DNA from 3 places in the Kitasatospora sp. NPDC015120 genome. Region 2 is predicted to be linked to each of the others. Evidence: riboswitches for the same ligand, from Rfam matches in the RefSeq annotation. Region 2 holds a riboswitch; each other region holds the start of a gene.
What was found. A riboswitch is a leader RNA that binds a small molecule or an ion and turns the genes downstream of it on or off. The one in region 2 is predicted to bind cyclic di-AMP.
Positions count from the first base shown of each region.

Region 1 (3,263 bases), on a different contig from region 2:
GAGCACCCGCTGACGGCCCCGCAGCTCGTGCAGGGCCTCGTTCTGCCGCTCGGCGCTCTGGTCGAGGGCCCGGGCGCGGGAGAGGTAGGCCTCCGGGTCGGTGGAGAGCATCAGCTGGACGGTCCGGGTCATCCCGCCGCCGCGGTACTCGGCGCCGGCCACGGTGGCGAGTTCGCCGCGCAGCCGGTTGAGCTCGTCCTGGGAGACGGCGATCTGCTGCTGCAGCGTGCCGGTCTCGTGCTGGAGCCGCTGCTGGGCCTCCTGGGCGGCGTTGTAGCGCTCGGAGGCCTGCTCGGCCTCGTCGTAGAGCTGCTCCACCTGGGCCTTGACGTCCTTGCGGTCGGCCGGGGCGTCCGGCGGGCCGGGCACGGCCCGGGCACTGCCGCCGGCCGTCACGCCCAACGCGGTGGCGGCCGCCGCGGTGAGCACCAGCGCCCGGGCGAGCACGTGCGCACCTGACAGCGGGGAACGGCGGTGCACGGCCATGCGACGTCGGCTCCGATCCTGGCCCGGCCCGCCGCCGCACCGGGGCGGGCGGCTGTCGAAGCGGGCGTCCGGTGGCAGACGTTAGCGAGTCGGGGCAACCGATTCCAAACCCCTCCGAACCCGAATATTCGGACACTCGTCGGACGTCAGATCGGTTCGCGGACCGAGCGTCCCGGCGGGCCGGGGAATGCCGCGGGCCCGGTCCCCCCGTGCGGGGGAACCGGGCCCGGCGGAGCCTGCCGACCGTGGGTCAGAGGCGCACGATGGTGTTGACCGGCATGTTGGACGCGGCCTCGTAGCGGACCGACGCGCCCGGCTTCGGGGCGTGGATGACCTGGCCGCCGCCGACGTAGATGCCCACGTGGTGGCGGTCGCCGTAGAAGATCACCAGGTCGCCGGGCTGGGCCTTGGAGATGTCCGAGCCGATCTGGGTGCCGGCGGTGGCCTGCGCCTGCGAGGTGCGCGGCAGCGACACGCCCGCCTGGGCGTACGCCCAGCCGGTGAGGCCCGAGCAGTCGAAGGAGTTCGGGCCGGTGGCGCCGTACACGTACGGGGAGCCGAGCTTGCTCTCCGCGGCGGCGATCGCGGCGGCGGCGCGCGAGCTGTTGGCGGCGGGCGCCGCCGGGGCGGCCGGCTTGGCGGCGGCCGGGGCCTGGGCCGGGGCCGGGGCCGGGGCGGCCGTGGACGGCGCGCTCGGGTTGCTGCGGTTGGCGTCGCGGGAGGCGCGCTCGGCGTCGGCCTTCTCCTTGGCGGCCTTGGCGGCCTCGGCCTTGGCGGCGTCCGCCTTGGCCTTGGCCTCGGCGGCGGCCTTCTCCTCGGCCGCGCGCAGGGCCTGGCGCTCCTGCTCGGTGAGCGTGTTGAGCAGGTCCTGGGCCTTCTGCAGCTTGCCCTGGACGTCCTCCTTGGAGGACTTCAGCTGCTGGGTGGTGGCCTCCAGCTCGGCGAGCTTGGCCTGGGTCTCGGTGCGGTCCTGGTCGAGCCTGCGCTGCTGCTCCTGGAGCTCCTTCAGCGCGCCGGACTGCGTGGAACCGGCCTGGTTCAGGGCGTCGGCCTGGCTGAGGAAGTTGTCCGGGCTGGCGGAGAGCATCAGCTGGACGGTCTGCGAGATGCCGCCCGTGCGGTACTGCTCACCGGCGATCTCGGCGAGGCCGCCCTGCGCCTCGGTGACCGAGGCCTGCTGACGGGCCACCTTGTCCTGCAGCTCGGCGACCTGCTTCTGCAGCTCCTGCTGCTTGGCCTGGGCGCCGTTGTACTTCTCGGTGGCGACCTCGGCCTGCTCGTTGAGCTGGTCGACCTGCTCCTTGACCTGGTCCTTGGTCGGCGTCGGGTCGGCGTGGGCGCCGGACTGCGCGGAGAGGGCGACGGCAGCGGCGGCGACACCGGTCAGGATCGAGACACGGGCGCGGCCGGCGGGCTTGGGACGACGATGGGACGCCACGAAGGCGGACTCCTTCTTCCTCATCCGCCTACCGGGTGAGCTGACGGGTTCGGGCGGAAGCGTGCCCTACGACGCCTCACCCGCCGCTCGCGCGGCCGGCCTGGCGCCGATTCACCCCAGAGGAACGTGGTTCCCCGGCTCCGCTCCACAGCGGACCCCCGACTGCTGGGCCCTCACTCGGAGGGATGACCCGAAGGCCCCCTCCCGCTGCTTCACGAACTCGGCGGCGAACCCCGCCGCCACCCAGGCTGGGTGATCGACTGTGCGTGGTTCGAGGCACGACCCTAGTAACAGATCCGTGATCCGTTCAAATCCTTGTCAGAAAAAAGTCGGAAGAATACCCAAGTTCCCTTGTGAAAATGACGGAACGTGATCACACCCCCACGTCGGGCTGATCATTCCCCGTCAGCCGGTCGAATGCGCGGCCGAAACGTCAGCGCCACCCCCGAGTGGAGGTGGCGCTGATCACAGGAGCCGGGACGGGCCACCCGGGCGTGTCGTGGCGACCCGTCAGACCGGCCGGCCGTCAGACCCGGCGGATCGTGTTGATCTTCATGGCGTCGGCCTTCATCACCTTCACCACGTCACCGGTGCGCGGCGCGTGCACCACCATGCCGTTGCCGATGTACATGCCGACGTGGCTGCGGTCGTCGCGGTAGATGACCAGGTCGCCCGGCTGGGCCTCGGCCAGGGAGGGCACCCGGGTGCCGTAGTTGCCCTGGGCCTGCGAGGTGCGCGGCAGCGAGACGCCGGCCTTGCCGTACGCCCAGACCATCAGGCCGGAGCAGTCGAAGGTGTTCGGGCCGGAATCGCCCCAGCCGTAGGGCGAGCCCTGCTTGCTCATCGCGAGGGCGACCGCGGAGCCCGCCTTGCCGCTCGCCTGCGGCAGGCTGCCCAGGTCGGTGCGCTCCGAGCCGCGGGAGGCGCGGTCGGCCTGCTGCTGGGCCGCCTTCAGGGCCGCGCGGTCGGCGGCGCTGAGCGAGTTCAGCAGCTCCTGGGCCTCCCGGAGCTTCTTGTTGACCTCGGCCTTGGTCTGGTTCAGGTCCTTGGTGGTGCTGTCCAGCGAGGCCAGCACGGCGGCGGCCTCGGCCTTCTGCTGGTCGAGCCGGCGCTGCTGGTCCTGCAGGCCCTTGAGCGCCTCGGCCTGGCTGGAGCTGGCCTGCTGGACGCTGGAGGCCTTGTCCAGGTAGCCGGACGGGTCGGAGGTGAGCATCAGCTGCACGGACGGGTCGATGCCGCCGGTGCGGTACTGCTCGCCCGCCACCTCGGCCAGCCCGGCCTGAAGCTGGGTCATCTGCTCCTGGCCGCGGGCCACCTGGTCCTGCAGCTGGTCCGCCTG
Region 1 is NZ_JBIBVJ010000001.1:326,105-329,367, forward strand. Features, by position in the region: gene ACF1AK_RS01415 (NlpC/P60 family protein) at 1-486, opposite strand, end outside; gene ACF1AK_RS01420 (NlpC/P60 family protein) at 737-1,924, opposite strand; cyclic di-AMP (ydaO/yuaA leader) riboswitch at 1,935-2,087, opposite strand; gene ACF1AK_RS01425 (NlpC/P60 family protein) at 2,451-3,263, opposite strand, start outside.
Region 1: it holds a riboswitch for cyclic di-AMP, as region 2 does, so the genes downstream of both, ACF1AK_RS01420 (NlpC/P60 family protein) here and ACF1AK_RS14070 (transglycosylase family protein) in region 2, are expected to answer to the same signal.

Region 2 (3,263 bases):
CATCTGAAGGGGTACCGGGAGAACTCCCGCCCCGGGGCCGGTTATGTCCGGTTTTCACGGCGGACCCCCCGTCCGGTTCGGCAGCCGACTGCGGAGCGGGTGGAGCGATGTCCTACGATCTCCGCCATGAGCACCGCAGCCATCCCGGGCGCGCCACTGCCCGTCCGCACTCCAGGCTCCCGTGCGCGGGGGCGCCACCGCCGTCCCGAGCGCCCCGAGATCCCGGCCGGTTCCCCGGCCCTGCTGCTCGCCGTCCCCGCGGCCGCCGGACCGGACTCCCGGTCCGTCGTCGAGGAGCTGCTGTCCATTGTCCGCAGCGAGCAGAACGGCGTCCGGACCGTCGCCGGGTACCTCCCCTCCGGTGGCACCGACGGCGAGGCGGACGGCGAGCGCACCGTCGCCGAGCTGCTGACCGAGGCCGCCCAGGCCGGACTGCCCGCGCCGGTCGTGGTGCCGCTGGTGCCCGGTCCGCACGACTTCCTCCCCGCGCTGCACGGGCTCGCCGCCGAGTTCGGCGCCCCCGTCACCGACGCGCTGGGCCCGCACCCGCTGCTCGCCGAGGCCGTGCACGTCCGCCTCTCCGAGGCCGGGCTGGCCCGCGCCGACCGGGCCCGGCTGTTCGCCATCGCGACCGCCGCCGACGGCGTGGTGCTCACCACCGTCGGCGGGCAGGCCGCGGCCGACGCCGCCGGCATCACCGGCATGCTGCTGGCCGCCCGGCTCGCCGTGCCGGTCGTCGCCGCCGCGCTGGACGTGCCCGGCTCGGTCGCCGACGCCGTCGCCCACCTCAAGGAGATGGGTGCCCAGAACCCGGCGCTGGCCCCGCTGGTGATCGGCCCGGAGGCGGACGCCGAGCTGCTCGCCACCGCGGCCGAGGAGTCCGGCTGCCCGTCGGCCGCGCCGGTGGGCGCGTACCAGGCGGTCGGCCAGCTGGTCGCCTCCACCTACCTGGCCGCGCTGCCGGCCGTCGACGCCGAGGCCCTGGCCGGGGAGGCCGGCGCCGCGGCGGAGGACGGCCCGCGCGCCGGCGGGCGGCACGCCGCCCAGTAGCCCCGCTCGCCCGCAGGGCCCGGAACGGACGCACCGTTCCGGGCCCTGCGGCGTTCCCGGGAGACGGCTCCGGCGGCCGGCCGGGGGCGGGCGGCGGCGTCCGTCCTCCCCCGGCCGGCGCAGCAGGACGTTCCCCGGGGCGGTGCGGCCGGCGGTGCGGCCGGCGCTCGTCGCCGCCGAACTCCCCCGGGGGCGCCCGGGATGACGGCGGCTCCGCTGACGGCCCGGATGCTGACGAGGGCGCAGGCGGCGGCGAAGCCCCTCCCTGGCCGGGCGTGCCGGTGCCGCCCCTTCCCGCCGACTCCCCCGGACGCGCTTCTCGTCGCCCCCGACGGGAGGCGCAGGAGGGCGGACGCGGCCGCCGCCGGGGCCGGGGGCCCGGGTGCCGCCGGGCGAACGGCGCGGGAGCCTCTCGCCGCGGATCGCCGCGAGGGCGGCGGCGACGGTGGGCCGGCGCAGGAGGGCCCGGCGGATCGGGTTCGGGTGAGCCGGAGGTCGGTTCGGGCGTGATGTCCGCTCTGTGACGCTTTGCCCGGCGACGCGCTCCGCGCGGCCGGACGTCCGGACGGGGCGCCCGCCCCCTCGTCGACGCCCGCCGGTGCGCAGCCCTTCCCCCGGGGCGGCTGCGGCGCTCCGGCGCGGCGCCGGCGTCCTGAGGCGCAGGCAGGTGCGTTGGCCGCGACCGGCGTTGCGGGAAACCGGTCATTTCCGATCATGAAGGACAGCCGGCAGGCGCCCTTTCCGCACACCGTGACGAGCGTCACACATGTTTGCGGTTTGAACGCGCCTCTGCTTAACGTGCTCCCCGTTCGTGGCCACACGGACCCAGCACGTCCGCGACGCCGAGTCCTGCCGTCGGGCGTGCTGGCAGCGCAATGCACCACGGCAGGAGCGGGGGAACCACAGGTAGTTCGCCCAGGACCGGTCCACGGACCGGCCCCGGGCTAGGGGTGAAGCCGCGTCCACAGCGCGGCCGGGCAACTCCAGCCCGAATCCGACAGCTCACCTCGCAGGCGTGGGAGAGGACCGCGTCTTCATGCTGCCCACCAACGGCACCCGACTGTCCGGCCGTACCCGTCGCGCGATCGCCGCCCTCGGCGTCGCGGGCATCGGCCTCACCATCCCCTGCCTCACCGCCGGCACCGCCTCGGCCGCCTCCGTCGCCACCTGGGACAAGGTCGCCCAGTGCGAGAGCGGCGGCAACTGGAGCATCAACACCGGCAACGGCTTCTACGGCGGCCTCCAGTTCACCAACTCGACCTGGGCCGCGTTCGGCGGCACCGCGTTCGCCGCGCGTGCCGACCTCGCCACCAAGGACCAGCAGATCGCGACCGCCGAGAAGGTCCTGGCCGTGCAGGGCCCCGGCGCCTGGCCGGTCTGCTCGGTCCAGGCCGGTCTCACCAAGGGCGGCACCCCGGCCGCGGTGGACACCTCTGCCGCCGCCAAGCCGGCCGCCCCTGCCCCGGCCCAGACCCCGGCCGCCAAGCCGGCCGCCAAGCCCGCCGAGAAGCCCGCCGCGCAGCAGCAGGCCGCCGAGCCCGCCGCCACCCCGCAGACGGCCCGGGGCGACCGGCAGTGGCGCCCGCAGGCCGGTCAGCAGGGCGCCCAGCAGGCCTCCCGGGACTACACCGTGGTCGCCGGCGACTGGCTGTCCACCATCGCCGACCGCAACCAGGTCCAGGGCGGCTGGCAGCGGCTCTACGAGCTCAACCGCGCCACCCTGACCGACGGCCCGCACGCCATCTACCCGGGCCAGCACCTGACCCTCGGCGAGCGCGCCGCCGGCCAGGGCTTCGACTGGTTCAACCGCGACCAGGGCGGCGCGCAGGGCCAGAACCGGCCCCAGGCCCAGGCCCCGGCCGGCAAGCCGGCGAGCAAGCCCGCCGCGCAGGCCGAGACCCCGGCCACCGCCCCGGCGGCCCCGGCCGCCAGCGGCAGCATGGCCGCCGCCGTCGCCTTCGCCCAGTCGAAGGTCGGTCAGGCCTACGTCTACGGCGGCACCGGCAACGGCGGCTGGGACTGCTCCGGCCTGACCCAGGCCGCGCTGCGCGCCGCGGGCATCTCCGTCCCGCGCGTCGCCGCCGACCAGGCCGCCGCCTCCACCCATGTCCCGCTGGACTCCCTCAAGCCCGGCGACCTGCTGTTCTGGTCCAACAACGGAAAGGACTCCGGCGTCTACCACGTCGCGCTCTACATCGGCGACGGCACGTACG
Region 2 is NZ_JBIBVJ010000004.1:538,188-541,450, reverse strand. Features, by position in the region: gene ACF1AK_RS14075 (hypothetical protein) at 127-1,050, shown strand; cyclic di-AMP (ydaO/yuaA leader) riboswitch at 1,881-2,079, shown strand; gene ACF1AK_RS14070 (transglycosylase family protein) at 2,066-3,263, shown strand, end outside.

Region 3 (3,263 bases), on a different contig from region 2:
GGGTCAGTCCGACTCGGGGCACTGCGGTTCTCCTGGGAACGGGGGGCGGGCCCGGAACGGGCGCGGGGCAGGCGCGGGGCGGTTCGGCGGCGCTCAGGCCAGGTCGGCGAGGAAGGACAGCAGGGCGTCGGCAGTGGCCCGCGGGTGGTCGGCCATCGGGTAGTGGCCCGCGCCCTCGATCATCACCTTGCGCGCGTTCAGCGCGGCGGCCTGCCGGTCGGCGACCAGCTCCGGCTTCGCGAAGTCGGGGTCCTTCGAGCCCATCACGACCAGCACCGGGCAGCGCACGGCGGCGGTCCAGCCGACGGGCGCGGAGTCACCGCGCACGTAGCCGCGGGTGGCGGTCCTGCGGCCCGGGGTGCGCAGCGCGGCGACCAGCCCGGCCACGTACTCCTCGTGGTCGGCCGGCTTGGGGCCCGGGAAGGCCGCCTTGCGGTGGTACAGGCCCCAGAACGCGGGCGAGCGCACCAGCAGCGCGCCCATCGCGCCGACCGCCAGGCGCTGCAGCGCGTTCGGCGGCACGTTCTCGACGAAGGCGTCCAGCAGGACGATGCCGGCGACCCGGTCCGGGGCGTCCCCGGCGGCCTTCACGACGCTGGCGCCGGTGTAGGAGTTGCCGGCCAGCACGGCCCGGTCGATGCCCAGGTGGTCCAGCAGGGCGAGGACGTCGCCGGCGATCGCGGCGGGGGAGTAGTCGTCCCAGAGGATCGAGGACTCGCCGAAGCCGCGCAGGTCCATGGTGATCACCCGGCGGCCGGCGGCGGTCAGCAGCGGGCGCAGGTGCCGGTAGGCGGCCCGGCTGTCGAGCATCCCGGGGAGCAGGACGACCGGGACGCCCTCGCCGTGCGCGGTGTCGTCGAAGGCGATCCGGCCGCCGGGCAGGTCGAGGTGGCGGGTGACGGGGGCGAGGGTGCCGTTCATGGGGAGCCTCCTGGGGCGGGGACCGTCGGCTGAGTGCCGATAGCCATAAAGCTATGGCTAATAGCCTTAGCCGTCAAGCCATCGGCGCTCGCCCGCCCGGCCCGCCCGCCGTCGGCGACCGGCCGGGCGGGCCGGTCAGGCGCCCTCCACCCGGAACGGGTCGTGCTCGGTCAGCAGCTTGTCCAGCCGCGCCTGGTCGACCCGGGTCACCAGCTCGGTGGTCTCCTGCTTGTCCCGGACCACCTTGGCGAGGGTGAAGGTGGAGGTGATCGTGTAGAGCAGGCCGAGGGCGAGGAACGCCCGGGTCCACGGCTCCACCGGGAGGAAGGCGATCCCGACGCCGAGGGCGGTGCCGGAGAGGGCGAAGGACAGCACGGCCTGGAGGTGGTACGCGGCCGTGGTGCGGGACTGCATCGGTGCGCTCATGGCGTCAGGATGGCCGCGCCCGGCCCGGTCGCACATGAGTAGGCGTACTCAAGTGAGGGGCCGTTCGTTGACGTCCCGACACGTTCGGTAGTGTCAGTTGTCATCAAACATCCCAAATCGCCCACCGGGTCGCGTGGTACCCGGTCCGGATCCCGCCGTCGGCAACGGACGGCTTGGAATCGGGGGGCTCTCGGATTAACGTTTGATAACGCAGCGCGGTCCGCAACGCCGTACCCAGACGGCACCGTGCGCCGTCGCCTAATCCCGCCGGCCGGCCTCCGGGCAGGCCAGGGAGCCGGGGAACCACGTTCCTTGGGGTGAATCGGCCAGGCCCAGGCCCGGCCGTAGGAGACCTTCCTGCTCCGAACCCGTCAGCTAACCCGGTAGGCGCGAAGGAAGGAAAGGAGCGCGCCTCCGTGGCGTCGACGCACACCCCGGCACACCCGTCCGGCACCCAGCTGCTCGACCACCCCGGCCCGTTCGCCGGGCAGGGCCCGTTCGGCGGCCCCGCCGACCAGACCGCCCCGCCGGCCGACGGGACCAGCCGGCACCGGATGCCCCGTCAGGGCCGCGGCACCGCTCCGCTGCTCGGTGTCACCGCCGTCGCCGCCACCCTGGGCGCCACCGGCTTCGCCTCCGCCACCCCGGCCGCCGCGCCCGCCGTCGAGGCGCCCGACGAGCTGCCGGCCACCCTCTCCGCCGACCCCGGCCTCGCCCTCGCCGCGCGCATCCAGCAGCAGGCCGACAGCCAGCGCACCGCGGCCGAGGAGAACGCCCGCGTCCAGGCCGCCCAGGAGGCCGAGGCCAAGCGCGCCGCCCAGGTCGCCCAGCAGGAGCAGGCCAGGCGCGCCGCCGAGGAGGCCGAGAAGGCCAAGCTCGCCGCCATCAAGCTGCCGGTGCGCGACTACCGGCTCTCCGCCCACTACGGCCAGAGCGCCCGCTACTGGGCCCACCTGCACACCGGCCTGGACTTCGCCGCCGACCAGGGCGAGCCGGTCTACGCGGTCGGCCAGGGCACCATCACCTCGGCCGGCTGGGCCGGTGCCTACGGCTACCGGATCGTCGAGACCCTGCCCGACGGCACCGAGATCTGGTACTGCCACCTCTCCTCGATCATCAAGGGCTCCGGCAAGGTCGTCCCCGGCCAGCAGATCGGCAAGGTCGGCGCGACCGGCAACGTCACCGGCGCCCACCTGCACGTCGAGGTCCGCCCCGGCGGCGGCGCGCCCGTCGACCCGGAGGCCTGGTTCGAGCAGCGCGGCGTCACCCCCTGACGCCTCCCCGCCCGCGACGAGGGGCCCCGGCCGTCCGGCCGGGGCCCCTCGTGCGTTCCTACGCCCCGGCCAGGGCCTCGTCCCCGGCTTGCTCCAGCCCGGCCAGGTACGCGTCGATCTCCGCCTGCCCCGGCTCCGGCGCCAGCTCCGGGAACTCCTCGACCAGCAGCCGCGGCAGCCCCGGCACCGTCCACGCGCCGGCCAGCTCCAGCGCCACCCGGACGGCGGCCTCCTCGAACGCCCCGAAGTCCCCGGCCAGCTCCTCCGGCATCGGCTGGCCCAGCGCCGTCAGCTCCGCCAGGTTCCGGTAGCTGCGCTCCATCAGCCCCTGCTCCAGCAGCCGCCGGGCGCCGTCGGTGGCCATGCCGACCGCCAGCGTCCGCGCCCCGCCGTCCCAGCCCCCGTCGTCCACGGCGTCCAGCACGCCGTCCGCCTCCAGCGCCGTGAAGGCCGCCGTCCGCTCCCGCGCCGGGAGCTCCCGGAACCCCTCCAGCCAGGCCCGCACCGCCGCCTCGTCCCCGGTGTCCACCCCGGCCGCGCGCAGCAGCAGCGCGTACAGCCGGGGCCAGGTCACCAGGTCCGCCCGGCGCAGCAGACCGGCCGCCACCTCGCCCTGCCACTCGGCCTCGGCGTGCAGCCGCT
Region 3 is NZ_JBIBVJ010000002.1:872,889-876,151, forward strand. Features, by position in the region: gene ACF1AK_RS08710 (TetR/AcrR family transcriptional regulator) at 1-22, opposite strand, end outside; gene ACF1AK_RS08715 (alpha/beta fold hydrolase) at 94-921, opposite strand; gene ACF1AK_RS08720 (YiaA/YiaB family inner membrane protein) at 1,057-1,347, opposite strand; cyclic di-AMP (ydaO/yuaA leader) riboswitch at 1,593-1,751, shown strand; gene ACF1AK_RS08725 (M23 family metallopeptidase) at 1,764-2,621, shown strand; gene ACF1AK_RS08730 (hypothetical protein) at 2,680-3,263, opposite strand, start outside.
Region 3: it holds a riboswitch for cyclic di-AMP, as region 2 does, so the genes downstream of both, ACF1AK_RS08725 (M23 family metallopeptidase) here and ACF1AK_RS14070 (transglycosylase family protein) in region 2, are expected to answer to the same signal.